One region of the Mangrovibacillus sp. Mu-81 genome, then DNA from elsewhere that is predicted to be linked to it. Evidence: predicted binding sites of a transcription regulator. Region 1 holds the regulator's gene; each other region holds the start of a gene.
What was found. The regulator LexA, encoded in region 1, represses DNA repair genes until DNA is damaged. The targets are predictions, from matches to a motif close to CGAACATATGTTCG.
Positions count from the first base shown of each region.

Region 2: the regulator LexA is predicted to act here: its motif matches at 7,351-7,364, upstream of parE (DNA topoisomerase IV subunit B).
Region 3: the regulator LexA is predicted to act here: its motif matches at 7,477-7,490, upstream of uvrB (excinuclease ABC subunit UvrB).

Region 1 covers NZ_JBAJHU010000003.1:579,831-589,990, forward strand. The annotation lists gene V6B33_RS10000 (methionine gamma-lyase family protein) at 1-1,160, shown strand, start outside; gene V6B33_RS10005 (MerR family transcriptional regulator) at 1,309-1,725, shown strand; gene glnA (type I glutamate--ammonia ligase) at 1,766-3,100, shown strand; gene lexA (transcriptional repressor LexA) at 3,436-4,056, opposite strand; gene yneA (cell division suppressor protein YneA) at 4,215-4,541, shown strand; gene V6B33_RS10025 (YneB family resolvase-like protein) at 4,555-5,205, shown strand; gene V6B33_RS10030 (DUF896 domain-containing protein) at 5,300-5,533, shown strand; gene tkt (transketolase) at 5,963-7,966, shown strand; gene sirA (sporulation inhibitor of replication protein SirA) at 8,152-8,589, shown strand; gene V6B33_RS10045 (YneF family protein) at 8,674-8,895, shown strand; gene V6B33_RS10050 (CamS family sex pheromone protein) at 9,394-10,160, shown strand, end outside.
Region 2 covers NZ_JBAJHU010000007.1:7,333-17,492, reverse strand. The annotation lists gene V6B33_RS14490 (staygreen family protein) at 1-192, opposite strand, end outside; gene V6B33_RS14485 (hypothetical protein) at 241-1,029, opposite strand; gene V6B33_RS14480 (alanine/glycine:cation symporter family protein) at 1,128-2,555, opposite strand; gene parC (DNA topoisomerase IV subunit A) at 2,861-5,293, opposite strand; gene parE (DNA topoisomerase IV subunit B) at 5,297-7,267, opposite strand; gene V6B33_RS14465 (CoA-binding protein) at 7,560-7,973, opposite strand; gene V6B33_RS14460 (ABC transporter substrate-binding protein) at 8,121-9,020, opposite strand; gene V6B33_RS14455 (ABC transporter permease) at 9,042-9,701, opposite strand; gene V6B33_RS14450 (ABC transporter ATP-binding protein) at 9,698-10,160, opposite strand, start outside.
Region 3 covers NZ_JBAJHU010000002.1:190,949-201,108, reverse strand. The annotation lists cyclic di-AMP (ydaO/yuaA leader) riboswitch at 204-332, shown strand; gene V6B33_RS04710 (potassium channel family protein) at 520-1,176, shown strand; gene V6B33_RS04705 (TrkH family potassium uptake protein) at 1,180-2,502, shown strand; gene serC (3-phosphoserine/phosphohydroxythreonine transaminase) at 2,754-3,851, shown strand; gene V6B33_RS04695 (phosphoglycerate dehydrogenase) at 3,838-5,010, shown strand; gene V6B33_RS04690 (alpha/beta fold hydrolase) at 5,088-5,843, shown strand; gene V6B33_RS04685 (HD domain-containing protein) at 5,910-6,551, shown strand; gene V6B33_RS04680 (CsbA family protein) at 6,622-6,855, shown strand; gene uvrB (excinuclease ABC subunit UvrB) at 7,615-9,597, shown strand; gene uvrA (excinuclease ABC subunit UvrA) at 9,605-10,160, shown strand, end outside.

The DNA of each region.
Region 1 (10,160 bases):
AGTTTAAAGTGCTCAAGTCATTTCAGAAGCATAAGGTAAGTGACTCGCACTTCATTCCATCCACGGGTTATGGTTATGACGATATAGGCAGGGATACACTTGAAAGCATTTATGCGGATGTATTTGGTGGAGATGCCGGTCTGGTCAGGCCGCAAATCATTTCAGGAACCCATGCTATCGCCATCGCACTTTTTGGAGTATTGAGACCAGGAGACGAACTGGTTTATTTAACAGGTAAACCGTATGATACACTCGAGGAAATAGTGGGTGTCCGGGGTGAAGGAACTGGTTCGTTGAAAGATTTTAACATTTCATATAAATGTGTGGATCTGGATGACTCCGGTAAGGTCGACTATGCGAAGGTACAGCAGACAATCTCTCCAAAAACCAAAATGGTGGGAATTCAACGTTCGAAAGGATATGCAAACCGTCCTTCCTTCTTAATAGAAGAAATCAAAGAAATGATTTCGTTCATTAAAGAAATTAATTCTGAAATAGTGGTATTTGTAGATAATTGCTACGGGGAATTCGTTGAGGAGCTTGAACCCTGTCACGCTGGAGCAGACCTTATAGCGGGATCCCTCATCAAAAATCCTGGAGGTGGTCTTGCTAAAACAGGCGGGTATATTGTAGGGAAGAAAAATTTAGTGGAATCCTGTTCCTACAGGATGACGTCTCCCGGAATCGGTGCGGAGGCAGGTGCCTCTCTTTATAGTTTACAAGAGATGTACCAAGGGTTCTTCCTTGCACCCCATGTAGTTGCGCAGTCTTTGAAAGGAGCTGTTTTCACTTCTGCATTGTTAACAGAGTTAGGGATGAATACTAACCCTTCCCCGAACGAAATACGAACGGATCTGATCCAATCAGTACAGTTTGAAGATAGGGAAAAGATGATTGCATTTTGCCAGGCAATTCAGATGTCTTCACCAATCAATTCACATTTTACTCCATATCCCAATTACATGCCGGGATATGAAGACGATGTCATTATGGCTGCAGGTACCTTCATACAGGGTTCGAGCATCGAATTATCGGCGGACGGACCAATACGTCCGCCTTATACCGCCTATGTACAAGGGGGATTGACGTACTCTCATGTGAAAATTGCTGTATGCACGGCAATAGACAATTTAATCGAAAAAGGTTTAATAAATGTTTAAAAAGGATAGTAGAAGAGTAATTGGATTGTCTATAACCGACTATCCTTTTCTTTTGAAAATTCATGTAAGAATTTCTAACATATGATTGACAGAACTTCTAACAATACATATAATGATACTATAAAGGAAAAGAAAAGGAGGAATCAAGATGAGTGGAAGTGAAATTCGTCGAACGATGGCTTTATTTCCTATAAGTATTGTCATGCAGCTCACGGACTTGACGGCTCGTCAGATTCGATACTACGAAGAGCATGAATTGATTACTCCTGCACGAACAGAGGGGAATCGTAGGCTCTTTTCCTTGAATGACATCGATAAATTGTTAGAAGTCAAAGATTTGTTAGATCAAGGGGTGAACATGGCGGGAATTAAAAAGATATTTTCTGTTACCGCTTTGTCTGAAACAAAAGTAGTGTCTGAATCAAGTAAACAAGAGGAAGAAAAAGTACGACAGGATCTAACTGACGAACAGTTGCGGAAATTACTGCGAAATGAATTGATTCATTCCGGGAAATTTAACAGGGCTTCGTTGCGTCAGGGAGACATGTCCCGCTTTTTTCATTAATAAATAACCTTTAATTAAATCTGAGGAGGAATTACGCAAAATGGCAAAGTATACTCGTGAAGATGTGGTTAGATTAGCGAATGAAGAAGGTGTTAAATTCATTCGTCTGCAATTCACTGATATTTTAGGGACAATTAAAAACGTGGAAATCCCTTTCAGTCAGCTAGAGAAAGCATTGGATAACAAAATGATGTTTGACGGATCTTCAATTGAAGGTTTTGTGCGAATCGAAGAATCGGATATGTACTTATTCCCGGACCTTGACACTTGGCTTGTGTTCCCTTGGACAGCAGAAAAAGGGAAAGTCGCTCGTCTGATCTGTGATATCTATAACCCTGATGGTACACCATTCGAAGGGGATCCGCGCAACAACCTCAAGCGAGTATTAAAAGAAATGGAAGAGCTTGGATTTACTGATTTCAATCTTGGGCCAGAACCTGAATTCTTCCTATTCAAACTGGACGTAAATGGTGAACCTACTCTTGAACTTAACGATAATGGCGGTTATTTTGACCTTGCACCAACTGACTTAGGTGAGAACTGCCGTCGTGATATTGCCCTTGAATTGGAAGAAATGGGCTTTGAAATTGAAGCTTCCCATCATGAGGTTGCACCTGGTCAGCATGAAATCGACTTTAAATACGCAAGTGCATTGAGAGCTTGTGACGACATCCAGACGTTCAAACTTGTTGTGAAAACAATTGCTCGCAAACATGGTCTGCATGCTACATTTATGCCAAAACCATTATTTGGTGTGAATGGTTCCGGGATGCATTGTAATATGTCACTATTTAAAGATGGTAAAAATTCTTTCTTCGACGAAAAAGGAGATTTACAATTAAGTGACACTGCACGCCAGTTCCTTGCTGGAACAATCAAGCATGCGACGGCGTTCACTGCGATCACCAATCCTACTGTAAATTCGTATAAACGACTAGTACCAGGGTATGAGGCTCCTTGCTATGTTGCATGGTCTGCTCAAAACCGCAGTCCTTTGATCCGTATCCCTGCATCCCGTGGTATCAGTACCCGTGTAGAGGTGCGGAGTGTTGACCCGGCAGCCAATCCTTACCTGGCTATGTCAGTACTTCTGGCCGCTGGGCTTGACGGAATTAAAAACAATCTTGAAGCACCTAAACCAATAGACCGTAACATTTATGTAATGGATAAGAAGGAACGTGAAGAAGCAGGAATCATTGATTTACCAGCTACTTTACATGCTGCCCTTGAAGAATTGAAAAAGGATGAAGTGATCGTTAAATCACTAGGCGGTCATATCTTCGAACACTTTGTGGAAGCAAAGGAAATCGAGTGGGATATGTTCAGAACACAAGTACATCCTTGGGAGAGAGAACAGTATATCCAAATGTATTAAGACCTAAATTTATATGAATACATGATATAAAGCCGGCGCGATCCATTGCGCCGGCTTTTTTATGTCAAAATAAAAAAAGAGGCTGTGACAAAACAAAAAACAACTGCCTATAGGCGAACATTACTATTTCCGTGCAAGACTTCGCTTTCCGCGGGTAGCCCGTGATCCTCCTTTTCCCGCAGGAGTCTTCGTCTTACACTCCAATCAACCACTGGAACAAGCTATATACAAAATGGACATTTGAACAAAGCTAATAAAAACCCGAACTTACTTGAACTTAGAGTTCAAATTAGTTCGGGTTTTATTCAGAACTTTTGTTCCAGACTCTTTAAAGATTAATGCACTTGCCGATATACCCCGATGACTTTTCCTAAAATAGATACATTCCGTAAGATGATCGGACTCATGGAGGAGTTCTCAGGCTGTAATCTTACAAAATCCCTTTCTTTGAAGAAGCGCTTGACTGTTGCTTCATCTTCTTCCGTCATGGCAACGACAATATCTCCGTTGTTGGCTGTCTGCTGCTGGCGTACTATGACGAAGTCCCCGTCAAGGATCCCGGCTTCGATCATACTATCTCCCATGATTTCAAGCATAAAGACCTGTTCATCTGAAGGGGCAAGACGCTCAGGAAGAGGAAAGAACTCCTCTACATTTTCTACAGCTGTTATTGGCTGACCAGCTGTGACCTTCCCGATGAGAGGAACATTTACAACCTTATTGCGAGGAATCGAATCTTCCTCTAAATCAAGGATTTCAATTGCTCTCGGTTTTGTCGGATCCCGGCGAATGAGCCCTTTGCTTTCCAATCTTGCTAAATGTCCGTGGACAGTGGAACTTGAAGCTAAACCGACTGCTTCCCCGATTTCACGAACGGATGGAGGGTAACCTTTTTCCTTCACTGATGCTTTAATGTATTGCAGTATGTCTTGCTGACGTTTAGACAATTTTGTCATATTCACGCACCTCTATTATCGATCTTATGTTCCCATTATAGCATGTCTAATCGAACGATACAAACATAAGTTCGAATTTTTAGTTGACACCAAACGAATGTTCGTATTACAATCGAGTTACAAAGAACAGAACAAACATTCGCATGGAGGTTATATTTATGTTATCACTTATTTGGAGTCGTTTCTCATATATTATAATTCTTTTCACACTATCCTTTTTGTCATCTGGCTACATTTTTTTAAGTGCGGACAGCAGTCCTGCATACGAAACAGTCAGAGTGAGTGAAGGGGATACCCTATGGACGATTGCAGAAAAGTTTGAAGAGGATTATTCTATGACAAGAGAAGAGTTTATTATTTGGGTGGGAGAAGAAAACAATCTTACTACCTACGTCATAAAACCTGGGATGTCCCTTGTATTGCCGGTGGAATCCCCCATATATCAGGAACACACGGATACACAGCTTGCCATGAATAACAAATAGAGGGTGAGATTCAATGAAAGCAGCGATTTACTGCAGGGTGAGCACGAAAAAAGATACGCAGGAAACTTCCTTGGAGAGACAGGAATCTGAATTAGTGAATCTTGCCGGAAAACACAACTTTGAGATTGCTGCCATCATTAAAGATCAGGCAAGCGGATTTGAATTGGACCGTCCCGGTGTACTAGTCTTGCTGGATTTAATAAAGGACCAATCCATCAATGCTGTGCTGATCCAGGATGAAACGAGAATAGGAAGAGGAAATGCGAAGATTGCATTGATTCATTGCATCTTAAAGGAAAATATAAAAATCATAAGTCAGACTCACAGTGGAGAGTTGCATTTATCCGAGTCGGATTCAATGGTCATCAATATCGTGAGCATGGTAGAAGAATATCAAAGAAAGCTGCATAATCTGAAGATTAAAAGGGGAATGAGAAGGGCAGTTGAAAATGGGTTCCGTCCTTATGATAATTTGAAAAATAAAGGTAATACCGAAGGCAGGGAACGAATTGAAGTGCCGGTTGAAGAAATTGTCCGCCTAAGAAAGAATGATCTGACTTTTGCGGAAATCGCTGCAACATTGAGAGGCTTTGGATATAATATATCAAAAGCGACCGTACATAGAAGATTTAAAGAATATATCTCTGCACAAGAAGAAACTTAATCCTTGTCATAGAGGCTGTTATCTAGTAACATATCGGTATATTTCAAAGAACTGAAGATATACGTTGATAATAGCTGTAAAGGAGTTTTCGTTCATGCTTTCAAAGAAAAAGATGAATAGAATTAATGAACTTGCCAAAAAGTCAAAAGCAAGTGGATTAACTGATAATGAAGCAAAAGAGCAGACTAAATTAAGAAAAGAATATCTGGAAACCTTCCGTCAGTCAATGAAAGGTACGATTGAAAACACACGAGTATTTGACTCTGAAGGCAATGAAGTAACACCAAAGAAAGTAAAGGATATTCAAAATAAGCGCAAAATGCATTAATAAATACAAGGCTAAATTATTATTGGATAAAGTGGTTTTTGCTCTGGCGCTAGCCTGCAAAGTCTTGCAAGGAAAATAAATGCGGTGCCTAACAAACACAAGATTAATTAAAGAGACAGGGACAAAAGCATTTTAGTTCAAGTAAGCCCGAACTCATTTGAATTCAAGGATTCAAGTAAGTTCGGGTTTTTTATTCGTTTTATTAAAAGGTTTATTTAGAATCAACACTGTTCGTCTTAAGGTAATTGTTTTTTGTTTTGTCCCAGCCTCCTTCTAGTACTGAACAATGGTTTACTATACAAAATCCCATTCCGCGAAGGTTTTTATTTTTCAACATAATAAAGTCATGTTATCATTCAAGTTAGTTGTATAAACTACTGAATAAGATTAATATTAATAAGAAGTAAGAAAAGGAAGGATGTCTGACATATGTTTGATAATACGGATCAGTTAGCTATTAATACAATAAGAACATTATCTATCGATGCAATTGAGAAAGCAGGTTCGGGACACCCGGGAATGCCTATGGGTGCTGCACCTATGGCGTATACCCTTTGGACACGCTTTATGAATCATAATCCAAAAAACCCTGATTGGTTCAACAGAGACCGCTTTGTATTGTCTGCGGGGCATGGTTCGATGCTGCTTTACAGCCTTCTCCATTTATCAGGTTATGACGTTTCAATGGATGACCTGAAGGAATTCCGCCAATGGGGGAGTAAAACACCGGGACATCCTGAGTATGGTCATACACCAGGCGTGGAAGCCACAACAGGACCTCTTGGACAAGGTATCGCCATGGCAGTTGGAATGGCACTTGCAGAAAGACATCTGGCTGCGACCTATAATAAAGATGATTACAATTTAGTGGATCATTATACATACTCGATCTGTGGTGATGGTGATTTAATGGAAGGTGTATCTTCCGAAGCAGCTTCTTTGGCGGCTCACCTTAAACTTGGACGTTTGGTTGTCCTTTACGATTCAAATGATATTTCATTGGATGGAGAGCTGGATAAATCTTTCTCTGAAAGTGTAGAAGGTCGTTTTGAATCGTATGGCTGGCAATATATCAGAGTGGAAGACGGAAATGATCTTGAGGAAATTTCAAGAGCGATTGAAGAGGCTCAGTCAGATACATCCCGTCCGACAATGATTGAAGTGAAAACAGTCATCGGTTACGGTGCTCCGAATAAATCAGGTAAATCAGATGTACATGGTGCTCCGCTTGGAGAAGATGAAATGAAGCTCACAAAAGAAGCTTATAAATGGACTTTTGATCAAGATTTCCATGTTCCTGATGAAGTATACAGCCGTTTTGAAGAAAAAATCCAACAGACAGGATCTCAAAAAGAAGAAGAATGGGCCAATCTCTTCATTAAATTCAAAGAAGAGTATCCAGAGTCAGCTGTCCAATTGGAAACTGCAATCAAAGGGGAACTTCCTGAAGGATGGGACAGTGAAATACCTGTCTATGAAGAGGGTAAATCATTGGCGAGCCGTGCTTCTTCAGGAGAAGTACTAAATGCCATTGCTAAAAAACTTCCTTCATTCATCGGGGGATCTGCCGATTTGGCAGGTTCGAACAAAACCATGATTAAAGGAGAGGCAGACTTTACTCCTGAATCATATGAAGGAAGAAACATCTGGTTCGGAGTCCGCGAATTCGGGATGGGTGGAGCCATGAATGGTATGGCTTTACACGGTGGTTTGAAAGTATTCGGCGGAACATTCTTCGTCTTCAGTGATTATTTAAGACCTGCGATCCGTTTAGCAGCACTAATGGGTCTCCCTGTGACATATGTTTTCACTCATGACAGCATAGCGGTCGGAGAAGATGGACCGACGCATGAACCGGTTGAACAGCTTGCTTCGCTGCGTGCTATGCCAAACTTGTGTGTGATCAGACCGGCTGACGGAAATGAAGTTGCTGCAGCTTGGAAGATTTCAATGGAGAATACCGAGCAGCCAATAATGCTTGTATTATCCCGTCAAAACCTGCCTACATTAAAAGGAACTTCTGATAAAGCTTATAACGGTGTGGACAAGGGAGCATATGTAGTATCTCCAGCAGGTAAAGAGCAGCCGGATGCATTATTAATCGCAACCGGGTCCGAAGTAAACTTGGCTGTGGACGCTCAAAACGCTTTAGAAAAAGATGGTATCAGCGTGTCTGTAATAAGCATGCCTTCATGGGACCGCTTTGAAAAGCAGTCCAAGGAGTACAAAGAGTCCATCCTGCCTAAGAGTGTAACGAACCGTCTAGCCATTGAAATGGGATCTCCGCTTGGCTGGGACCGTTATGTAGGTACAGAAGGTGATATTCTTGCCATCAATGGATATGGTGCCTCTGCACCTGGTGAAAAAGTACTTGAAGAATACGGCTTCACAGCAGACAATGTTGTTTCAAGAATTAAAGCCTTAATTCAATAAGTTCTGAGCATACCTTTCGCTAACTCCTTAGGAACCTAATTCTTACAGGAGTTAGCTTTTTTTATGAAACAATGACAGGGTGAGATTCTTCGACAAAACTAGTGCATTTTCTCTACAATTTCTGACAAGTGCATACTCTAGCATCCTTTATACTAGATGCAAGGAAATGTAGGGGGGATGTATAGGTGAGAAGTTATCAAATCTATTGGATTGAGGAATCATTTGCCAACCACTACTATGGACGCGAAAGAATGTTCTTTGGGCTGTTCTCTGAATGGGAAGCCAGTACCGGGGAATTAAAAGAAATTATCGCAAAACAAGTAGAATTCATCACTAAGCCAATTCCTTACCTTCCTACACAAAGAATTTTGCAACACGAACTGGTTAAGGTAGAAGGAGCCAAATGGATTGACACGACTGCCAGGATTGAAAGAAATGATTCCGGTGCTACACTGCTGTTGAATGAAAAATCCATGACGATAGAGGCGTGGGGGCCTCTAGATTGCGAGTATTTATATTTTGAGATATTAAGAAGGAATATGGGTCAATTACTTGCAATCGACATAAAAAATGAGCGTTACGGATGGTTGAAACCTATAAAACAAAGAAAATTTATATATTAATAAGAAATTATGACAGAAATATTGTATAATGTTCCTTGGTTTAGTACACTTTTATAAGGACAACATGAAGGAGGAAGTAAGAACATGTCAACGACTTGGCTACTTATTCTAGTTGGAGTTCTAGCATTGCTTGCCGGAATTGCACTAGGATTTTTCATTGCTCGTAAATACATGATGAGCTATTTAAAGAAAAATCCACCGATCAATGAACAAATGCTTCGCATGATGATGATGCAGATGGGCCAGAAGCCATCACAAAAGAAAATCAATCAAATGATGAATGCAATGAACAAGAATATGAAGTAATGAACTGAAGAGACTGGGACAAAAGTGTTTTGTCTGAATAAAACCCGAACTCATTTGAACTCTAAGTTCAAGTGAGTTCGGGTTTTTATTAGCTTTGTTCAAATGTTTTATTTGTATATACTTGTTCGAGCGGTTGATTGGAGTGCAAGACGAAGACTCCTGCGGGAAAAGTAGCTTATGTGAGACCCCGCAGGAGCGAACGCGACGAGGAGGCTCACGGGCTACCCGCGGAAAGCGAAGTCTTGCACGGAAATCATTAGCGGTATTCAGTGGTCATCACAGATAATGTTCGCGTTTAGACAGTTTTTTGTTTTGTCCCAAGCCTCTTTATTTTTAATTTAGCATACATCCATATCAAGCGAATTATTACTTGAGATCATGCATTGGAATTTACAAAGCTCTAGCAAAGCAGCATATGTAATTAGTTGAAAAAACTTCATCTTATTTATTCAGCATGAAAAGGGATTTATGATAGAATAAGGTGCGGAGGGAGTCAAAATGAAAAAATGGATGATTGCTTCACTTTCACTTTTTATCTTTTTATCAGGCTGTAATAATAAAACTCAAGAAGTGATTGATGAAGAAACACTTGAAATACAAGACAGCGCGGCGAGTGAAGCCCGTGAATATCTGACCTATAAAATCAATAAGCAGAAGAAATCGGTCAATCGTGGTTTAATCACGATGATGATAAATAATCGCAGTGATATGGATGAAATTGAAACAGGGCTTATGTCTTTATCAAAGGATTATTTTTCTCCGGAAGATTTCATTTATCAAGAAGGGCAATATTTGAAAAATATAGATTCCTGGTTAGGCAGGAACTCGAAAGAAAACGAGGAAGGTCTTAATCCTGCTATTAAAATTACGGAAGATATGGGCTGGGAAGAAAGAATTGAGCGCGAAAAGAAAGACCCGATGTATCTTGCTTATATACATGAGCAGAATTATGTTGACTCAAAAGGGAAAATTCAAGGGATTTCACTGGGATTTGCGATGAATCAAATTGATTACATACGTGTAAAAGATTCGAAGGGCTTAATGCATTTTGATGAGAAGGTCATTGACGATAAAGTGCTGGAAAAGTACGGAAAGGAAGCTGCGAAAAAAGTTGTGAGCAGAATCCGTTCAATGAAAGAATTAAAAAATGTACCTATCTTTGTTTCCATCTATAAATTACAACCTATAAACAGTGTAGTTCCGGGAAATTACTTCACAAGTACGTTTGTTGATGATAATGAAGGATCGATAAAAAAATGGGAAGA
Region 2 (10,160 bases), on a different contig from region 1:
CCATTCCCCGAGCACTTCATCCCTCATTTTCGCGTTCAAATTTGCTGCATCGTACTGAGAGCCTATACTTAAATATAGCTGCCCGGTTGTATCAGAGTGAGTTAACTTGTACTTTCTGTTGTCAATCGGATTGAAGATTGAAGCCGGCGGCAAATAGGTGACAGTTAGCTTTTCAGGATTGAAATCACTCATTTATAAGCCTCCTTCAAATTTGGGCTTATAGCAGTGTATGTCAATCGCCTATCTTCCGTGCTTCTGCAAAGAGTCCTCCTGCCATTTTATTTCAATCAAGATCCATTTGTTGTTTTCATAGTACCAATAAGACACTGCTGTGCCGATACTGTCAGCTTTATAAGCACCACTGATTTGCTGGTAGCCCTTTAACCCTTTCCCTGTCTTTCCTTTGATTTTCACAGGTTCGTAAAAGGCTGTGGGGAGAACCATCAATTCCATCGGTTCATTTAATTTTCCATCAGTATAGATGCCGAGCCGTTCATAATCTTCCTGACGGTCGCTTAAGTCGATCGTATACGATTGACTGGTGTCAGTGAATGTAATAACGGATTTATAGTTGTCTTGAAATTGAGCCTGGATTGTTAGCCCTTCAGGCAAACCAAGATCCTGCAATTTATTATCAGAAAGTGTATGCAAAGCCGTGTAATACAACCCGCCGCTCCCTCCTGTTGCAGTTGAAAACAGTAAATCCTTTATTCCGTCATGGTTCAAGTCAACAAATTTTATTTGAGGTTCATATCCGCCTTCGTAGTCGATGCGCATTTCACTGCCATTGGATGTTGTGATTTCTGCCCACACTTCTTTCAAAAATAATGCATCGGGTGAGTATGGAATGGCATTCAGATTGATTTTATCTTTTTTCCCATCTCCGGTTACATCTATAGAGTAGGACTTTACGGTCAGTTGATTGATCTCAGTCTGTTCATCATGATTTTCTTCTGAGAAATTTCCAGCGATTGTTTGTAAAGATAAAATGAAAAAAGCTCCAAAAGCAAACAATAACTCTTTACGCACAGTATCCCCTCCTCGGTAATCATTCTCTATTATCATCACCAATTAAGGAAAAACTATGTAAAAAGACCAACTCAATTTATATGAGTTGGTCTTTGTCATTATGGATTCTCTGATTTGGTTACCGGTTTCTCTTCCCAGCATTCTATCCCCTTCAATCCTTTAATGGAATTCGAATAGAATACAGGATCTTTCCCTTGTTTCTTCTGTGAACGGTAGTCTTTTAACGCAGCAAGGGCAATTCTTGTGAGCAATGTGATGGCGATAAGGTTGATGATGGCCATGAGCCCCATGAACAAGTCGGCGAGTCCCCAAACGACGTCAAGCTTCACGACTGCCCCGAAGATGACCATACCGATCACGGCAAGTCTGTAGATTAACAGGGCAGCAGGACTGTACTTGATGAATTCAATGTTTGTTTCACCATAATAATAGTTACCAATGACGGAACTGAATGCAAACAAGAAAATTGCAATCGCAACGAATGTGTCAGCCCATGGACCAACATGGAAGCTTAGTGCAGCTTGGGTCAGTTGAATACCATCGATTCCCGCAGTATATTGGTCTGATAGAATGATCATAAATGCAGTAGCCGTACAAATGATCAATGTATCGGTGAACACACCAAGAGTCTGGATCAAACCTTGTTTAACGGGGTGCGAGACACCTGCAGATGCAGCTGCATTAGGCGCACTACCCATACCTGCTTCATTGGAAAATAGCCCTCGTTTGATACCCATCATGATAGCCGCTCCAACGCCGCCGCTTACAACTTCCCTGAATCCAAATGCGCTCTCAAATATAAGGGCAAACATATCAGGAAGCAGCGTGATATTCGAGATCAGAATGTATAAGGCTAGAATGATATAAAGGATCGCCATGACAGGAACCAGTATCTGTGTAACATGGGCGATCCGCTTGATTCCTCCAAAGATGATGACAGCCGTCAATACCGCTAAAATGATTCCAGTAGTTAAACGATCAAAGGAATAAGCACCTTCCATTGCAAGTGAAATCGTATTGGATTGTACGGAATTAAACACCAATCCAAAACAAAAAGTAATAATAACAGCAAAAAGTATTCCCATCCAGCGGGCGTTCAGCCCTTTTTCCATGTAATAAGCCGGACCGCCGCGGAATCCGTCTTTTCCATCTTTCACTTTATAAATTTGAGCGAGAGTACTTTCAATGAAACTTGTCGCCCCTCCTAAGAGAGCAATCAGCCACATCCAGAACACAGCACCGGGTCCTCCACCGGCAATCGCCGTGGCAACACCTGCAAGATTTCCTGTACCAACCCGCGATGCCGTACTGATTGTGAATGCCTGGAATGAGGAAATCCCTCTTTTCCCCTCTGCTGAAATCGTTGTTTTATCTGTCAGTAAACGTCCCATTTCAGCAATATATCGAAACTGTACAAACTTGGTGCGAAGTGAAAAATAAAGTCCAAGCCCAACGAGACCTGCAATAAGAATATATGACCACATATACTCATTTAACGTACCGATAATGGTGTTAAATAAATCCATAGATGAATGCCCTCCAGTATGTAATAAAATGTAAATGTATGAACCTATGTATGTTTACCCCAAATGACACTTTTTTAATCTATCAAATAAACATTTTTCTATCAATTGCAAATTACATATTGATGTAAAATTATTTAATGTTGTACAATCATGCATTATGATTGTACAACAATCCAGTATATAAATTCGTTTTATATACAATATAGTCAAATTGAAATGTACTTACAGCTATTTACGGGATGGCAATGTCATAGCGGTTTATTCCATAAAAAAACGGCTAAGGACTCCTTAGCCGTTTTTTCGAATCACTCGTTATTTTCAGTTGGTTTAACCCAAGTCTCTGTAACCGGGCCGCTTTCAGCTTCATCAATCACGAATGAACCATTGGAATACCGGTCATTCGCCCGTAAATCCGAAATTTTTACATTTTCGGTCTTTCTTTTATTCGTTATCAGTTCTATCGTATCAGTGTCCTTGACCACTTCGATACGAACGACCCGATGCGGATTGGATTTAAGTTCCCTGAGCATGATGACTCCGCGTTTGGCCCGCGTAGTCTTTTCAAATTCTGAGAGCTTCATCTTTTTCACTGCTCCGCGGTGAGTGACGAGGAATACATACTCTTTAGCCGGATCACTCACCACTTTACCTGAAACGACATAGTCCTCATCTTTAAGATTAATCCCTTTGACTCCAGCCGCTCTTGGACCTACGATGCTGACATCTTCTTCAGCAAACCATAAACCATAGCTCAAGTTCGTGGCAAGGAAAAGATCTTGATTTCCATCTGTCAGATGTACATCAACTAAAGAATCATTGCCTTTGAGGTTGATTCCGACAAGTGGACGGGAATATCGCTGCGCTTTATATTGAGAGAGTTCAGATTTTTTGGTCATGCCGTTTCTGGTAACGAACAGAAGGTATTTTCCTTCATTGAATTCCTTGATCGGAATCGCTTTTAATACCTGTTCATCGCGATCGATCGGGACGATATTCCCTACATGCTGGCCAAGATCCTTCCAGCGGATATCCGGTAATTCATGTACAGGACAGTAGATATAGTTCCCTTTGTTGGTGAAGACCAGAAGAACATCAGTTGTATTCATCTCATACTGAGCAAGCAGCCTGTCCGTTTCTTTCATGGCAAGATCCTGACCATTTGATGCAGAGTATGAACGAAGGCTCGTCCGCTTGATGTATCCATCACGTGTAACTGACACCATAACGTCCTCACTTGCAATCAATACTTCAAGATTGATTTTGATTTCTTCAATTTTTTCTTCAATCTGTGTACGGCGTGCATCTGCAAACTGTTTTTTGATCGCTTTTAATTCTTTTTTGATGACACTGAATAACTTGTTTTCGCTTTCTAATATGCCTGTTAATTCCGCGATCAATTTCTGAAGCTCTTCGGCTTCACTTCTTAAAGCAGTAATGTCAGTATTGGTCAATCGGTATAACTGGAGACTTACGATTGCTTCTGACTGGGCTTCAGTGAATTGGTACTGATCGATTAGGTTGTTCTTCGCATCCTTCTTATCCTTTGAAGCACGGATGGTGGCGATCACTTCATCGAGAATAGATAGAGCCTTCATCAACCCTTCAACAATATGCTGACGGTCGCTCGCCTTCTTCAGGTCGTGCTTGGTACGATTTGTAACCACTTCTTTTTGATGTACGATATATGCGTCCAATAACTGTCTTAGTCCCATAAGTTCAGGGCGGCGTTTATGAATTGCCACCATATTGAAGTTATAGGAAATTTGTAAATCACTGTTTTTATAAAGATAATTCAGGACGCCATTGGCATCTGCATCTTTTTTTAATTCTATGACGATCCGGAGTCCTTCGCGGTCTGTCTCATCCCGGACTTCGGCGATGCCTTCCACTTTGCGGTCCAATCTGAATTCATCCATCTTCTTTACAAGGTTCGCTTTATTCACTTCGTAAGGTATTTCCGTGATAACGATTTGCTGTTTGCTTCCTCGTATATCCTCTACTTCAGCTTTTCCGCGTACAACGACTTTTCCTTTTCCAGTCTCGTACGCTTTTTTGATTCCTTCCACACCTTGAATGATTCCCCCGGTAGGGAAATCGGGTCCTTTCATGACAGTCATAAGATCATCGACTGAACACTGCGGCTTTTCAATGCGCATAATGGCCGCATCGATTACTTCACCTAAATGGTGTGGCGGGATATCGGTTGCATATCCTGCTGATATACCCGTCGAACCATTTACAAGTAAATTAGGGAACCGGGAAGGGAGGACGGTCGGTTCACTTGAAGTATCATCAAAGTTAGGGATGAATTCGACCGTATTCTTATCGATATCACGCAGTAACTCCATTGAAATAGCTGAAAGTCTGGCTTCTGTATAACGCATCGCAGCAGGCGGATCGCCATCGATGCTCCCGTTATTCCCGTGCATTTCAACAAGATAGTTGCGTACTTTCCATGTCTGACTCATTCGCACCATGGCATCATAAACGGAGGTATCACCATGGGGGTGATAGTTACCGATTACATTTCCGACTGTCTTTGCTGATTTGCGGAAGCCTTTTTCTTGTGTGTTCCCATCTACATACATGGCATAAAGGATCCGTCGCTGAACGGGTTTCAGTCCGTCCCGGGCATCTGGTAACGCACGTTCTTGAATAATGTATTTGCTATATCGTCCAAATCGGTCGCCAAGTACCTCTTCAAGAGGCAAATCTTGATATCTTTCTACTGTTGTCATGCTTTACCCCTCCTCTGCGACCGTAATGTTTTCATTCTCTAATATGCTTCCGTCTTCTTCCAAACCAAATGCTACATTGCTTTCGATCCATTTACGGCGAGGTTCGACTTTATCGCCCATCAACGTCGTGACTCGTCGTTCAGCACGGGCGGCATCATCAATCCTTACTCTGATGAGGGCCCGTGATTCAGGATCCATCGTCGTTTCCCACAATTGATCAGCATTCATTTCACCGAGACCTTTGTAGCGTTGGATCATGTAGCCTTTGCCGATCTTTTTCATGGCGCCTTGCAGTTCTTCATCCGTCCAGGCATATTCAATCTTTTCTTTCTTTCCCGTGCCTTTACTCACTTTATAAAGCGGAGGAAGGGCGATATACACTTTTCCAGCTTCCACGAGCGGTTTCATGTAACGATAGAAGAAAGTAAGCAGGAGAACCTGTATATGTGCCCCATCCGTATCGGCATCAGTCATGATCACGATTTTATCGTAATTGATATCCTCAACGTTGAATTCAGGTCCGACCCCGCCGCCAATTGCATGGATGATGGTATTGATTTCTTCATTTTTGAAGATATCCTGCAGTTTCGCCTTTTCAGTGTTGATGACTTTCCCCCGAAGCGGAAGGATTGCCTGGAACTTACGGTCTCGTCCCTGCTTGGCAGAACCTCCTGCAGAGTCTCCCTCTACCAGGTATAATTCATTACGCTGCGGATTTCTTGATTGTGCCGGGGTCAGCTTCCCTGATAGAACAGTCTCGGAACGTTTACGTTTCTTCCCGTTGCGCGCATCTTCCCGTGCTTTTCTCGCTGCCTCGCGTGCCTGAGCCGCCTTGATTGATTTTTTGATCAGCAGGGAACTGGTTTCAGGGTTCTCTTCAAGGAAATAAAGAAGATGTTCTGATACTACGGAATCCACTGAAGAACGGGCTTCACTTGTTCCGAGCTTGCCTTTCGTCTGACCTTCAAATTGCAGCAGCTCTTCCGGAATACGGACGGACACTATGGCTGCCAGGCCTTCGCGGATATCCGTTCCTTCCAGGTTCTTGTCGCGGTCTTTCAGGATGCCTGCTTTACGTGCGTACTCATTGAAGACCCTTGTCATGGCAGTTTTAGCCCCTGCTTCGTGGGTACCGCCATCTTTCGTGCGAACGTTGTTGACGAACGAAAGGATATTCTCAGAGAAACCGTCATTAAACTGGAACGAGAACTCCACTTCAATGCTGTGGTGGATTCCTTCAAAAAACGCGACGCTGTGGAGGCTGTCTTTCTCCTCATTTAAATACTCTACAAATGCTTGAATGCCGCTTTCATAAAGGAATACTTCCTGTTGGTCGTGACGTTGATCGATGATATCGATTTTCAAGCCTTTCAACAGGAAGGCCGACTCTCTTAGACGTTCACATAACGTATCAAAATTATAGGTGGTGGAACTGAATATTTCGGGATCTGGTTTAAAGTGTATAAGAGTTCCTGATTTTTTGGTTTTGCCTATTTTTTCAAGTGTCGTCTCAGGCTTTCCGCCTTTTATGAAGCGCTGTTCATATTTGATGCCGTCTCTTTCTATCGTAACGACAAGCCATTCAGACAGGGCATTGACAACGGAAGCCCCGACTCCGTGGAGACCGCCGCTTGTCTTGTACCCTCCCTGACCGAATTTCCCTCCTGCGTGAAGGACTGTCAGTATGATCTCGGGCGTAGGTTTTCCCATTTTGTGCATCCCGGTAGGCATCCCGCGGCCTCTGTCTTGAACAGAAATACTGTTATCTTTATGTATGGTGACCGTGATTTCATTACCGAAACCTGCTAGTGCTTCATCTACTGCATTATCTACAATTTCATATACTAAATGATGCAGCCCTCTGGAGTCAGTGGAGCCAATATACATACCAGGTCTCTTTCGAACGGCTTCCAAGCCCTCTAAAACCTGAATTGCATCATCATTATAAGCCATGGACTGTGTCTGGTTGGCCACGAACATTCCCCTTTCAAACTTCTATGCCCGTATCTGAACTTACTGCACGGGTTTTTTTAATGTTCTATACTTACTATAACACAAGAACATTTGTTCGTTTACCTGTTTTTCATCATTTCAAAGGTAAACCACTATGCTATATTGTAGCGTTTTATTTCATTTTCGCAAATTTATTTTCTGTAAAATGCCCGGTTTCAGTGGCTTTATCATCTGTTTTAACCTCTCACCATTCTTGATGTAATCAATAATCCGAAAAAAAACAAGCGGTGAATGCCGCTTGCCTCAGTGAGATTTATTTGGTTAAAGCATGTTCAACCTTAATACAACGATCCATAATCACTGTATACCCACGTTCCTTCAGAAAAGAAAAAGCTTCTTCATTCATGACTCCAAGCTGAGCCCAGAAAACTTTAGCATCTATTTTATCAAATTCTTTCGCGATTTCCGGGAGGAATTCAGAACGCCTGAAGACATTGACAATATCGACCGGTCCTTCAATTTCTTCTAATGTTGACACCGCTTTTACACCCAATGCAGATTCGATGGCCGGGTTGACCGGTATGATCTCGTATCCTTGGTCCTGCATCGCTTTTGAAACAGAATGTGATGTACGCTCGGGATTGTCACTCAATCCAACGACTGCAATTCTCTTGGATTCTTTCAATATTTGTCCCATCTCTTCACGTGATGGATTTTCAATCATGATCAAGCACCGTCCTTTTTGGAATCTATATCTGCGTTCTAAAGTCCTATTCTATTTTTATAGCATAATTCCCTTTATTTTTCAAAATTATATGGATATATTCGAAGTAAGACAAGTGAACCCGGTTGAAAGGATTCACTTCATCATCAGTTATTCTTCGATTAATCCTTTGGAAATGAGAAATTCACGTGCCACATCTTTTGGTTCCTCTTTATCAATATCTACTTTGGCGTTCAATTCACTCATTTCTTCTTCTGATATCTGACCTGCTAATTTATTCAGTGTTTCTTCAACCTCAGGGTGTTCTTTCAGTACTTCCTGTCGTATGACCGGTGCCGCATCGTATGGAGGGAAGAAACCTTTATCATCTTTAGTGGACTTTAAGTTATATCGTTCAATTCTTCCGTCAGTGGTGAAGGCAGGAATGATATCCACATCCCCGTTTTTCACCGCTTCATACATGATATTGGGATCATAGCTCTCCTTATCTTTGAATTTGAATCCGTATGCTTCTGCAAAAGCATCGTAGCCGTCCCCTTCACGTTCGTAAAACTGGTGAGGTGCTCCGAAGCTGAGATCTTTTGAAAGAGGTACCAAATCAGAGAACGTTTTGGCATCGAAATCCTGATCCTCTGTATAAGCAAGAGTGTACGTATTTTCAAATCCAAGTGGTTTCAGCCATGTCACATTGAATTTTTTTTCATATCCTTTTCGGACCTGTTCAAGTATCTCGTCCCCCGAAGCTCCTTCCGCTGCCTGTTCTTTCAGGACAGCTTCAAGCCCGGTACCGGTATATTCCACATACACATCAATATCACCTTTTTCAAGTGCAGGTGTAAGGATCGAGACTTCCCCCAGACCTTCTTCCACCTTTACATCAAGGTCAGTCTTTTCCTTCAGTAGTTCAGCCATGATATGAGTAAGGATGAATTGTTCAGTCCACATTTTACCCGATACAGTGATCGTGTCTTTGCCTCCGCTATTCCCGCAGCCTGAGATGAGGATCGAGACTGCCAGCAGGATAATGAAGGGCGAGAGTTTTTTCTTCATATGTATGCTCCTTTGGTAAGATTATTTTCGGGCTTTTAACCCTTTTGGTGTTGTGGCATTTTCTAAAAGCCTTAACAGAAAATCAAAAAATAATGCAAGAAGTGCTGCAGGGACCGCACCGGCTAGAACGAGTGAATTGTTCCAGGTAGAAAGGCCACGGTAAATCAGGTCTCCCAGTCCTCCTGCTCCGACAAATGTCGCAAGTGTGGCCACACCGACTGTCAAGACCGTCGCCGTCCTTATGCCCGCCATGATAAAAGGCAGGGCGAGGGGCAGTTCAATCTTGAACAATAGCTGTGAGCCCGTCATCCCCATTCCTTTGCCTGCTTCAATGACGCCTTCATCCACTCCTGCAATCCCTGTAAATGTGTTCCTGAGAATCGGCAGCAAGGCGTATACGGTAAGTGCAATAATAGCCGTTGTGCTCCCGGTTCCCAGGAGGGGGATCAGAAATCCGAATAAGGCAAGACTCGGAATGGTTTGGAATACTGCGGTTATACCGATATAAAACTCTGCAATATTCTTTTTTCTTGAAATATAGATTCCGAGCGGTAATGAAATTACGATCGCAATAAAGATCGATATAAAAGATAGATAAAGATGCTCAACCAATCCGGTGATGATGTCATCCGAACGGCTTGTGATCGTATTGATGAATGATAGCGAAAGGGCATGGATCATTGTGATGGAGCCTCCCTTCTATTTTCAGAAGCGACAGCATGAAGGATATCGCTTTTTGACAGACTTCCTATATACTTATCGCCTTTTGTGACAACGAGTTTTTGCGGTTCTTTAGAAATGAAGAGACCGGCAGCTTCTGAAAGAGTGGCGTCGTGGGAGATTGTTTCATATTCAGATTCCCCGTCTTGCATGGAAATTGGATTGACATCCATGATATCGGCAACCAATATCTCTTTTTTACCTTCATTCAATCGATGCTCCCCGATAAACGACCTTACAAATTCATTTGCAGGAGAAGCAATCAATTCGCCCGGTTTGGCAATCTGTTCGATTCTTCCATCCTTCATAACGGCGATTTCATCTGCAATTTTCAATGCTTCGTCGATATCATGCGTGACAAATACGATCGTTTTATGTATGGAACTTTGAATATGCTTCAATTCATCCTGCAGCTGTTCC
Region 3 (10,160 bases), on a different contig from region 1:
CTTTCTGGTACTTCGTTCGTGTTACTTATGTAGGGTTTTCCCCATAAAAATAAAATGGAAACCTTCCGCGGTATGAAAAATATCTCCAATTATGGAGAAGGAATTTTTACAAAAAACATATTTACAATGATGCAGGAGAGGAGTATGATATCTATCATCGAGGCTCTTTCCGAAAGCAGAAAACTTTTGGAAACGGCCATTTATATTCTTTATCGCTTAATTCTTTTGAAACGGGGGACCCGAGTTCCAGGGGTGAATCCTTTTATCAGGTAGGGCTACTTCCATCGCCCGAATCCGTCAGCTAACCTCGTAAGCGTAATGGGAGAGGATGATACTTGTGATCAAAAATCGATGACCGCAGGGTGTATTCCTTGTGGTCTTTTTGTGTTGTTTTTTTGTAAGGCTGCTAATGCAGCTATTGATTGGAATTCAAGAAGCAGATTCCTGTGGAAGGAATTAGAGACGGTGTTTAACAGCGCCAAATGGTTAAGCTAATAAAAAGGTTTTGGAGGGTACATCATGAAGAAACAATTTGCAGTCATCGGGTTGGGCCGATTTGGAGGGAATCTTGTGCAGGAGCTTGCACATCTTAATGTCGAGGTGCTTGCCATCGATATCCACCATGATGTCGTCCAAAAGTTCCAGGATATCGCGACACATGCGGTGCAGGCGAATGCGATGGATGAATCGGTGCTGAAATCACTCGGTTTGCGGAACTTTGATCATGTCATCGTGTCGTTTGGGGAAAATGTAGAGGCGAGCATCCTGACGACGCTGCAATTAAAGGAAATCGGGGTCAAAGAAGTGTGGGTCAAAGCATCCAATACGTATCATCAGAAGGTGCTGGACAAAATCGGCGCGGATAAAGTCATCCATCCTGAACGTGACATGGCAAGAAGAATCGCACATCATATCACGTCTGAAAAAATCATCGATTATATAGAGGTATCGAAGGAACACAGTATCGTCGAGGTGCTGGCTACGAAGAAAGTGGCCGGGAAGAATTTGATTGAATTAGATGTACGCGCCAGGTACGGCTGCAATATCATTGCCATTCACCGCGGCGAGGAAGTCATTGTGTCTCCGGCTGCTGATGAAGTCATTCAAAAGGAGGACCTTCTGATTGTGATCGGTCATAATCGCGATATTAATCGCTTTGAAAAAGAAGGGGTATAAAGTATGAAAAGGAAAGTCATTCAATGGAGTCCGCCTCAGCTGCTGGTGGTCACGTTTATCTTTTTCAGTACGCTCGGGATGCTTCTTTTAAAGCTGCCATTTGCCACAGTGGACGGCATCACGATGTTGGACGCTTTATTCACGTCGGTATCGGCGATGACTGTCACAGGTTTGATCGTCGTGGATACAGGCAGTGTGTTCACACTGTTTGGCGAAATCGTCATCATGTTGCTTATCCAAATCGGCGGTCTGGGAATCATGTCCTTCGCTGTCCTGATTTTTATGATGATCGGGAAGAAGATCGGGTTCAAGGAGCGGCTCTTGATTCAGCAGGCATTAAATCAATCATCTGTCGGAGGCGTCATTAAACTCGTAAAATATTTATTTATTTTTTCTTTTACTGTGGAAGCTGCCGCCGTCGTGCTGCTCGCGACCGAGTGGGTGCCGGAATATGGGTGGGGCAAAGGTCTGTATGTCAGTTTATTTCATTCGATTTCGGCATTTAATAACGCAGGTTTTTCCATCTGGCAAGACAGCCTGATGGGGTATGTGAATAATCCGACAGTGAATCTTGTCATCTCGTGCTTATTCATTATCGGGGGGATCGGATTCACAGTTCTCGTTGATCTTTATAAGACAAGGTCCTTAAGGAAGCTGTCGCTTCATACGAAAATCATGTTGTGGGGAACGTTGATCATCAATACAGCAGCCATGATCATCCTTTTTATTTTAGAATTCGACAACCCCCATACACTCGCGAATATGCCCCTTTTCGATAAGCTGCAGGCAGCATACTTCTCTGCAGTGACTCCGCGTACAGCGGGGTTCAATTCGCTTGATTACGCGAGTATGGAGCGGGATTCTATTTTATTGACGATCCTGCTCATGTTCATTGGGGCAGGAAGTGCATCCACAGGCGGAGGCATCAAGTTGACAACATTCGTGGTCATATCACTGAGTGTATTTGCATTCCTGAAAGAAAAACGTGAAATCCGCCTGTTTCGCCGGACGATCAGCGAATTTCATATTTTCAAGGCATTGGCTGTTTCCATGATGAGTGTATTTCTGGTGTTTACTGCTTTATTCATCATGAACATCTCCGAAAAAGGAGCGAAATTCCTGCCGATCCTCTTTGAAATCGTCTCAGCGTTCGGAACCGTCGGCCTTTCCATGGGCATCACCGGTTCTCTCACAGATATAGGGAAGAGCGTCATCATTATCGTCATGTTCATCGGCAAACTTGGTCCGCTTACCCTTGCGTTTTCACTGTCAAAACCGGATAAAGAGAAAATCCGTTATCCGAAGGAAGATATATTGACAGGATAAACTCAAATAAAACCTGTGCCTCCAAACCGGCACAGGTTTTATTTATGTTTTGATCATCGCTGTCATAAAGACTTTGACGCGCACCCCCGTCCATTTATTCTCAAAATTCACAATAACGATACAATGGGTATGCAAATGGACAAAAAGAGGGGTATTTAAGCGTTTACACGTCGGGTGAGTGGGATTGACGGAAGGGAATCTGTTCAATATAATGTGGAAAAATTCTGAACTTTTTACAGGTGGTGTTGTTCATGAAAACTGTTTATAATTTCTCGGCAGGACCAGCTGTGCTGCCTAGCCCTGTGCTTGAAAAGGTGCAGCGTGAACTGCTGGATTACGAAGGTACCGGTATGTCTGTGATGGAGCTCAGCCATCGGTCTGCCCCGTTCCAGAAGATCATCGATGGAGCGGAAGCGCTGCTGAGGGAATTGCTGTCGATTCCGGAAAATTATCACGTATTGTTTATGCAGGGAGGGGCATCCCTTCAATTTTCCATGATTCCGCTGAATCTCCTCGGACCCCATGAAACGGCCGAGTATATCGTGACGGGCAGCTGGTCAAAAAAAGCGGTGAAAGAAGCGGATAAAGTCGGGGAAGTACGGACGCACACGCCGGATGCTCAAACAGCCATCCCTGCTTATCGGGCTAAGGGTTTTTCGGAAAGCAGCCGTTACGTACATATCACATCGAATAATACGATAGAAGGAACTCGATTTAATGAATATCCGGATACGGGGGATGTCCCGCTGATCGCAGATATGTCATCTCATATTCTTTCAGAGAAAATCGATGTTTCTAGATTCGGTCTTATTTACGCAGGAGCCCAGAAGAATCTCGGTCCTTCAGGGGTCACTGTTGCCATCATCCGCAAAGATCTGGTCGGGAATACACCGGAATATTGTCCGGCGCTCCTGAATTATGAAACGTATGTCAAACACGGCTCACTCTTTAACACACCGCCTACCTTTTCCATTTATGTATTGAAACTTGTGCTTGAATGGGTGAAGGAAAACGGCGGAGTAGAGGGGATGGAAGAATGTAATCAGGAAAAAGCACAACTCCTGTACTCCTGTATCGATCAATCCGGGTTATTTCACAACACTGTCTCTGAGGCAAATCGTTCACTGATGAACATTCCATTTACGGCAGGCAGCGATGAAGTAAACGCCAGGTTTTTAAATGAAGCAAAGGAAGCCGGCTTCGAGTTTCTGAAAGGCCACCGGTCAGTGGGAGGAATGCGGGCGAGCCTTTACAACGCAATGCCGGTCGAAGGGGTGCAGGCGCTAGTCAATTTCATGAAGAACTTTGAAAAGAACGAAGTGAAGGAGGATCATCATGCTGTCAATTAATACGTACAATGCGATATCAAAGAGCGGGTTATCATTAATCGAGGACGACATCAATTACCACCTGAACGGGGAAGGAGATCCGGACGGGCTCCTTGTGCGTTCGAAGAATCTTCATGACTTCACTTTTCCTCCGTCTTTAAAAGCGATAGCCCGTGCCGGGGCGGGGGTCAATAATATTCCGGTGGATGCCTGCACCGATAAGGGGATCGTCGTATTCAACACGCCAGGTGCAAACGCCAACGCCGTCAAAGAACTTGTCCTGGCGAATCTGATTGCTTCTTCCCGAAATCTTTATTCAGCGGTGGGCTGGGCAAAAACGCTTTACAACGAGGAAGATGTATCGACTGTCGTTGAGGCAAAAAAGAAGGAGTTCGTCGGAAGTGAAATCAAAGGGAAAAAGCTCGGAGTTGTAGGGCTGGGTGCAATCGGAGTCCTCGTTGCGAACGATGCCCTGGCACTCGGCATGGACGTCGTCGCCTACGATCCATTCATTTCAGTCGATGCCGCCTGGAGACTATCACAAGATGTGAAACGCGCGCATAATATTGAAGACGTATGGGCGCAATGCGACTTTATCACCTTCCACATCCCGCTTACCGGTCAAACGAAGCATTTTGTGAACAATGAAAGCTTTCAGCGTATGAAAAAAGGCATCACCCTCCTGAATTTCTCCAGAGGGGAGCTTGTGGATGAACATGCGCTTGGAGAAGCATTGAAAGCCGGCACCGTTAGAAAATACGTCACCGATTTCCCGAATGAATTCGTATTGAAGCAGGACAATGTCGTACCGGTCCCACACCTTGGGGCTTCAACCATCGAATCGGAAGAAAACTGCGCCGTCATGGCGACACAGCAGCTGAAAACGTATCTGGAGACCGGGAACATCAAGCATGCCGTCAACCTGCCGGACGTGGAACTCCCTTACAGCGGGAATATGCGGGTGACCGTGATGCACCAAAATATCCCGAACATGGTCGGCAGCATCACCACGACTCTATCCGGCTACGCGGTCAACATCGCCGACATGATCAACCGAAGTAAAAACACATGGGCCTACACGATGATCGACCTTGACCAAAAACTGACAGAAGAAGAACAAAACGATGTGAAAACCAAGCTGAAGTCGATTGAAGGCGTCGTATCGGTTCGACTCATCTAAATACTATGACTAGAACTCCCTTAACCCGAGAAGAATGTGTAATAGACACTAACTTGGATTAAGGGAGGTTTTCATCTATGCCAAGCGTATCCTATCAGGGTTCCACTTTATTTTTCGATGATATAGGAAAGGGGACACCGCTTGTATTTCTTCATCCACCGGGGATGGGGCGAGTTGTATTCTCCAAACAGCATACCCTTGCCAAACAATTCCGGCTGATCATCCCTGACCTGTCGGGACATGGGGATTCACCGTCCCTGAAGACATTCGTCAGCATCGACTCATATGCGGAAGAAATCAACTTCATTCTCGATCACTTAAAGATTTCCACTTGCATCCTCATCGGTTATTCGGCAGGGGGAGTTGTGGCACAACGATTTGCCGCTGCATACAAAGATAAGGTAACGTCACTCATCCTGATCGGAGCTTATCCGAAAGTAATACACAGGAAGCTGAAGCTGATGCACTTGATCGGAATGAAAATGGTACGGAATCATCCCGTCCGTCTCGCGAAAATCATTTCCAAGGCTCATACAAAAAGTAAGGAAGAACGGAAACAACTCATCCTTCATATGAACAAAGCGAATCCGGAAATCTGGTACCATTTTTACAAACAGTCCCTTCAATATGACGGCATTGAAGAAATGAAAGAGTGCAAACTGCCGCTTCTCTTAATTTATGGGGAAAAATCAGATTGGGTAAATGATCAACTGGAGTGCTACAAAGATTGTCATCCTAAAAAAGTATATATCATACCCGGTGCCTCCCACCAAATTCCGACCCTTTACCATGATGCGCTCAATGCCATCCTGCTGGGCGAAGCGGGGAACTGAGTTGTTTCTTTTAAAGAGAATAGGGTAAAGTACATCCCGGGACCACAACCAAGAGAGGAGAATACTATGGGCATTCATCATTATTTCAAAAGCCTTTCGGACCTCGAGACGCTCGTCCGCTGTCCGGGGCGATTCAAATATCACGAACATAATGTCGCCAGCCATTCATTCAAAGTGACCAAGATTGCGCAATTCCTGGGCACCGTCGAGGAACAGAATGGACAAGAAGTCGACTGGAAATCCCTTTATGAAAAAGCACTCAATCATGACTATGCCGAACTGTTCACAGGTGACATCAAGACACCTGTAAAATATGCATCTGAGGAACTTCGCGACTTATTCAGCCAGGTCGAGGATGAGATGGTGAAGAAATTCATCTCTACAGAATTTCCATCGCAATTTCAGGAGGTATACAGAGGGAGGTTCAAAGAAGGAAAAGACGCTTCCCTGGAAGGAAAAATCCTTTCTGTCGCAGACAAAATCGACCTCTTATATGAATCGTTCGGAGAAATCCAGAAAGGAAATCCCGAGCCGCTATTCATGGAAATCTATCAAGGGGCTTTATCCACAATCGTGAAGTTCAAAGAATTGGACTGTGTCCAATACTTCCTCGAATATATACTCCCCGACATGCTTTCCGAGAAGTTCATCCCTCACAGTGAATTAAAAGAACGCACCGAACGATTGATCCGCGCAGGGGGCGAATAAGAAGAAAATCCTTTCCTATACGAAGCATATTCGTTAAAATATGGGTATTCCCTTCAATCGAGGAGAGTGAATCGTGTCTAAAATCATTCTAGGAATCTTTCTGCCGGGTTTGCTGGTTGTTCTGTTTACCAGAGTCACATACAATCATTACGTCGGACTCATCCTTACCGTAGCCCTGATTGCTGCATCCGTTTATAAAGGATATACAGATTCCTGGTGGCTGATCGTGGTCGATGCCGCGTCACTGACCGTCGGATTCTGGTACAGCAATCAAATGATGATGAAAGCAAAAGAAAACGCCTGAACACTGTGATAACAACGGTGCTCAGGTTTTTTTCTTGTGGATTGTGGATAACGTGGTGGGGTTTGTGAATAAGTGAAGATTTTATTGAGTTATACACAGGGTGAGTCGGATTGATTAAAGTTATTCACATTATATCCACTCAGTTGTGGGTAAATTTCGTTATTTTCCACAGTTATTCGAAGGTTATGCACAGACTTATTCACAAGCTGTGTGTATATTTGTTCAGAAAGTCCGTTTCAGCGGTTTGGTGGTGGGGAAGGATGGAGGGGAGCGGGGCTTGGGTGAAGATTTTTCGACAAGAAGCTCAATTAATGAGATTCCCGCGCAATAAATCTGAAAGCAGCGCAATTATAAGGAATCCGGCGCAATTATTTTTATTGTGACGCAATTATTGGGAAACCGGCGCAATTACAGTCGCCGTCATGAATAACTACCCCGCATTCCAGCTGAGAATGGATGGATTCGTTCAATTTCAAACCAATTTTTAACGCAAATCACCCAAATACCTTGTCTACTCAGCGGATTTCCCTCCAAAAATCCCCATTACTCCCGGCCAATTCATCTTCACCCAATTTATTAAAATCCCTTCCTTCTCCCTCCAAAGCAACTTCAAAAAATAAACGAACTTTTGTTCGCTTTTTGTTGGTTATTCCTGTATGAAATGTGGTAGAATGTGTATAGATGAATGGACTGTGTTTATTATGTGAATAAATAGGTAAATAACAAGGTACGGATCCTTTATATATAGGAGGTTTCACGGTGAAGGAACAATTTCAGTTAAAGTCCAAATACAAGCCGGAGGGCGATCAGCCCAAGGCGATTGACAGATTGGTTCAGGGAGTTAATGAAGGGAAACGTCATCAGACGCTCCTCGGGGCGACGGGCACCGGTAAGACCTTTACCGTTTCCAACGTGATTCAGAAAGTGGAGAAACCGACATTGATCATTGCCCACAATAAGACACTTGCCGGACAGCTCTACAGCGAGTTCAAGGATTTTTTCCCTGATAATGCCGTCGAATATTTCGTCAGCTACTACGATTATTATCAGCCCGAGGCATATGTTCCTCAAACCGATACATTTATAGAAAAAGACGCGAGCATCAATGATGAAATCGATAAACTCCGCCATTCGGCTACCTCGGCGTTATTCGAGCGGAGAGATGTCATCATCATCGCTTCCGTCTCCTGCATATACGGGTTGGGTAACCCGGAAGAATACCGTGAGCTTGTCCTTTCCCTGCGAACAGGGATGGAGATTGAAAGAAATCAGCTCCTGAGAAAGCTTGTGGATATCCAATACGAACGGAACGATATCGATTTCAAGCGTGGAACGTTCCGTGTCCGCGGCGATGTTGTCGAGATCTTCCCGGCTTCCCGTGATGAACACTGTATGCGCGTGGAGTTCTTCGGGGATGAAATCGACCGCATCCGCGAGGTCGATGCACTGACCGGCGAAATCATGGGTGACCGTGATCATGTCGCCATCTTCCCGGCATCCCACTTCGTAACACGTGAAGAAAAGATGCAGGTCGCAATCAAAAATATTGAAAAGGAATTGGAAGAGCAGTTAGCGGTCATGAAGGAAGATGGGAAGCTCCTCGAGGCACAGCGCCTCGAACAGAGAACGCGCTATGACCTTGAGATGATGCGTGAAATGGGCTTCTGTTCCGGGATTGAAAACTATTCCCGCCACCTGACGCTGCGACCTTCCGGTTCCACACCTTATACATTGCTCGATTATTTTCCCGATGATTTCATGATCGTCGTCGATGAATCCCATGTGACCCTTCCCCAGATCAGGGGGATGTTCAACGGTGACCAGGCACGTAAAAAGGTGTTGGTCGACCATGGTTTCCGTCTGCCTTCAGCAATGGACAACCGGCCGCTGCGTTTTCAGGAATTTGAGGAGAAAGTACAGCAGCTGCTTTACGTTTCAGCGACACCGGGACCATACGAACTCGAACACAGCCCTGAAATGATCGAACAGATCATCCGTCCGACAGGTCTTTTGGATCCCGTCATCGAAGTCCGTCCTATTGAAGGTCAGATTGATGATCTTCTCGGTGAAATCAATGAGCGGATCGAGAAGAATGAGCGTGTGCTCATCACGACGTTGACGAAGAAAATGTCAGAGGATCTTTCTGCTTATCTTAAAGAGATCGGCATCAAGGTACAATACCTGCACTCTGAGATCAAGACGCTCGAGCGAATCGAGATCATCCGTGATCTCCGCCTCGGGAAATATGATGTCCTTGTCGGAATCAACCTGCTCCGTGAAGGTCTTGATATTCCTGAAGTGTCGCTTGTATCGATTCTCGATGCAGACAAAGAAGGATTCCTGCGTTCCGAACGTTCCCTCATCCAGACGATTGGCCGTGCCGCCCGTAACTCGAACGGCAAGGTCATCATGTATGCAGATAAAATGACCGATTCCATGCAGAAAGCGATCGACGAAACGAAGCGTCGTCGTGAAAAACAGGAAGAGCACAACGAGAAACACGGCATTACTCCGATGACGATCCAGAAAGAAATCAGGGATGTCATCCGTGCGACTCATGCCGCAGAAGATGCAGGGGTTTATGAGGGGAAAGAGACAAAGGTTTCAAATATGTCCAAACCGGAGAGACAAAAACTTATTGCTAGCTTAGAAGTGGAAATGAAAGAAGCGGCCAAGGCGCTCGACTTTGAACGTGCAGCCCAGCTTCGCGACACCATTCTTGAGCTAAAGGCGGAAGGATGAAACAGGAATGGCCAAAGACCAAATTATCGTACAAGGAGCCAGAGCTCATAATTTAAAAAATATAGATATCAAAATCCCGAGGGATAAGCTGGTCGTCCTGACCGGTTTATCCGGGTCGGGTAAATCGTCGCTGGCATTCGATACGATCTATGCAGAAGGACAGAGACGCTACGTCGAGTCGCTTTCTGCTTATGCACGTCAATTCCTCGGGCAGATGGATAAACCGGATGTCGATTCAATTGAAGGATTGTCACCGGCCATTTCGATCGACCAGAAAACGACAAGTAAAAACCCGCGGTCGACAGTTGGAACGGTCACTGAAATTTATGATTATCTCCGGCTGTTATTTGCCCGTGTCGGGAAACCGATCTGTCCGAATCACGGCATTGAAATTTCTTCCCAGACAATCGAGCAGATGGTCGACAGAATCCTTGAATACCCTGAGCGAACAAAGCTCCAGGTGCTTGCGCCTGTTGTTTCCGGACGCAAAGGCACCCATGCCAAGACGCTTGAAGAAATCAAGAAGCAAGGGTTCGTCCGTGTCCGCGTGAACGGGGAAGTCC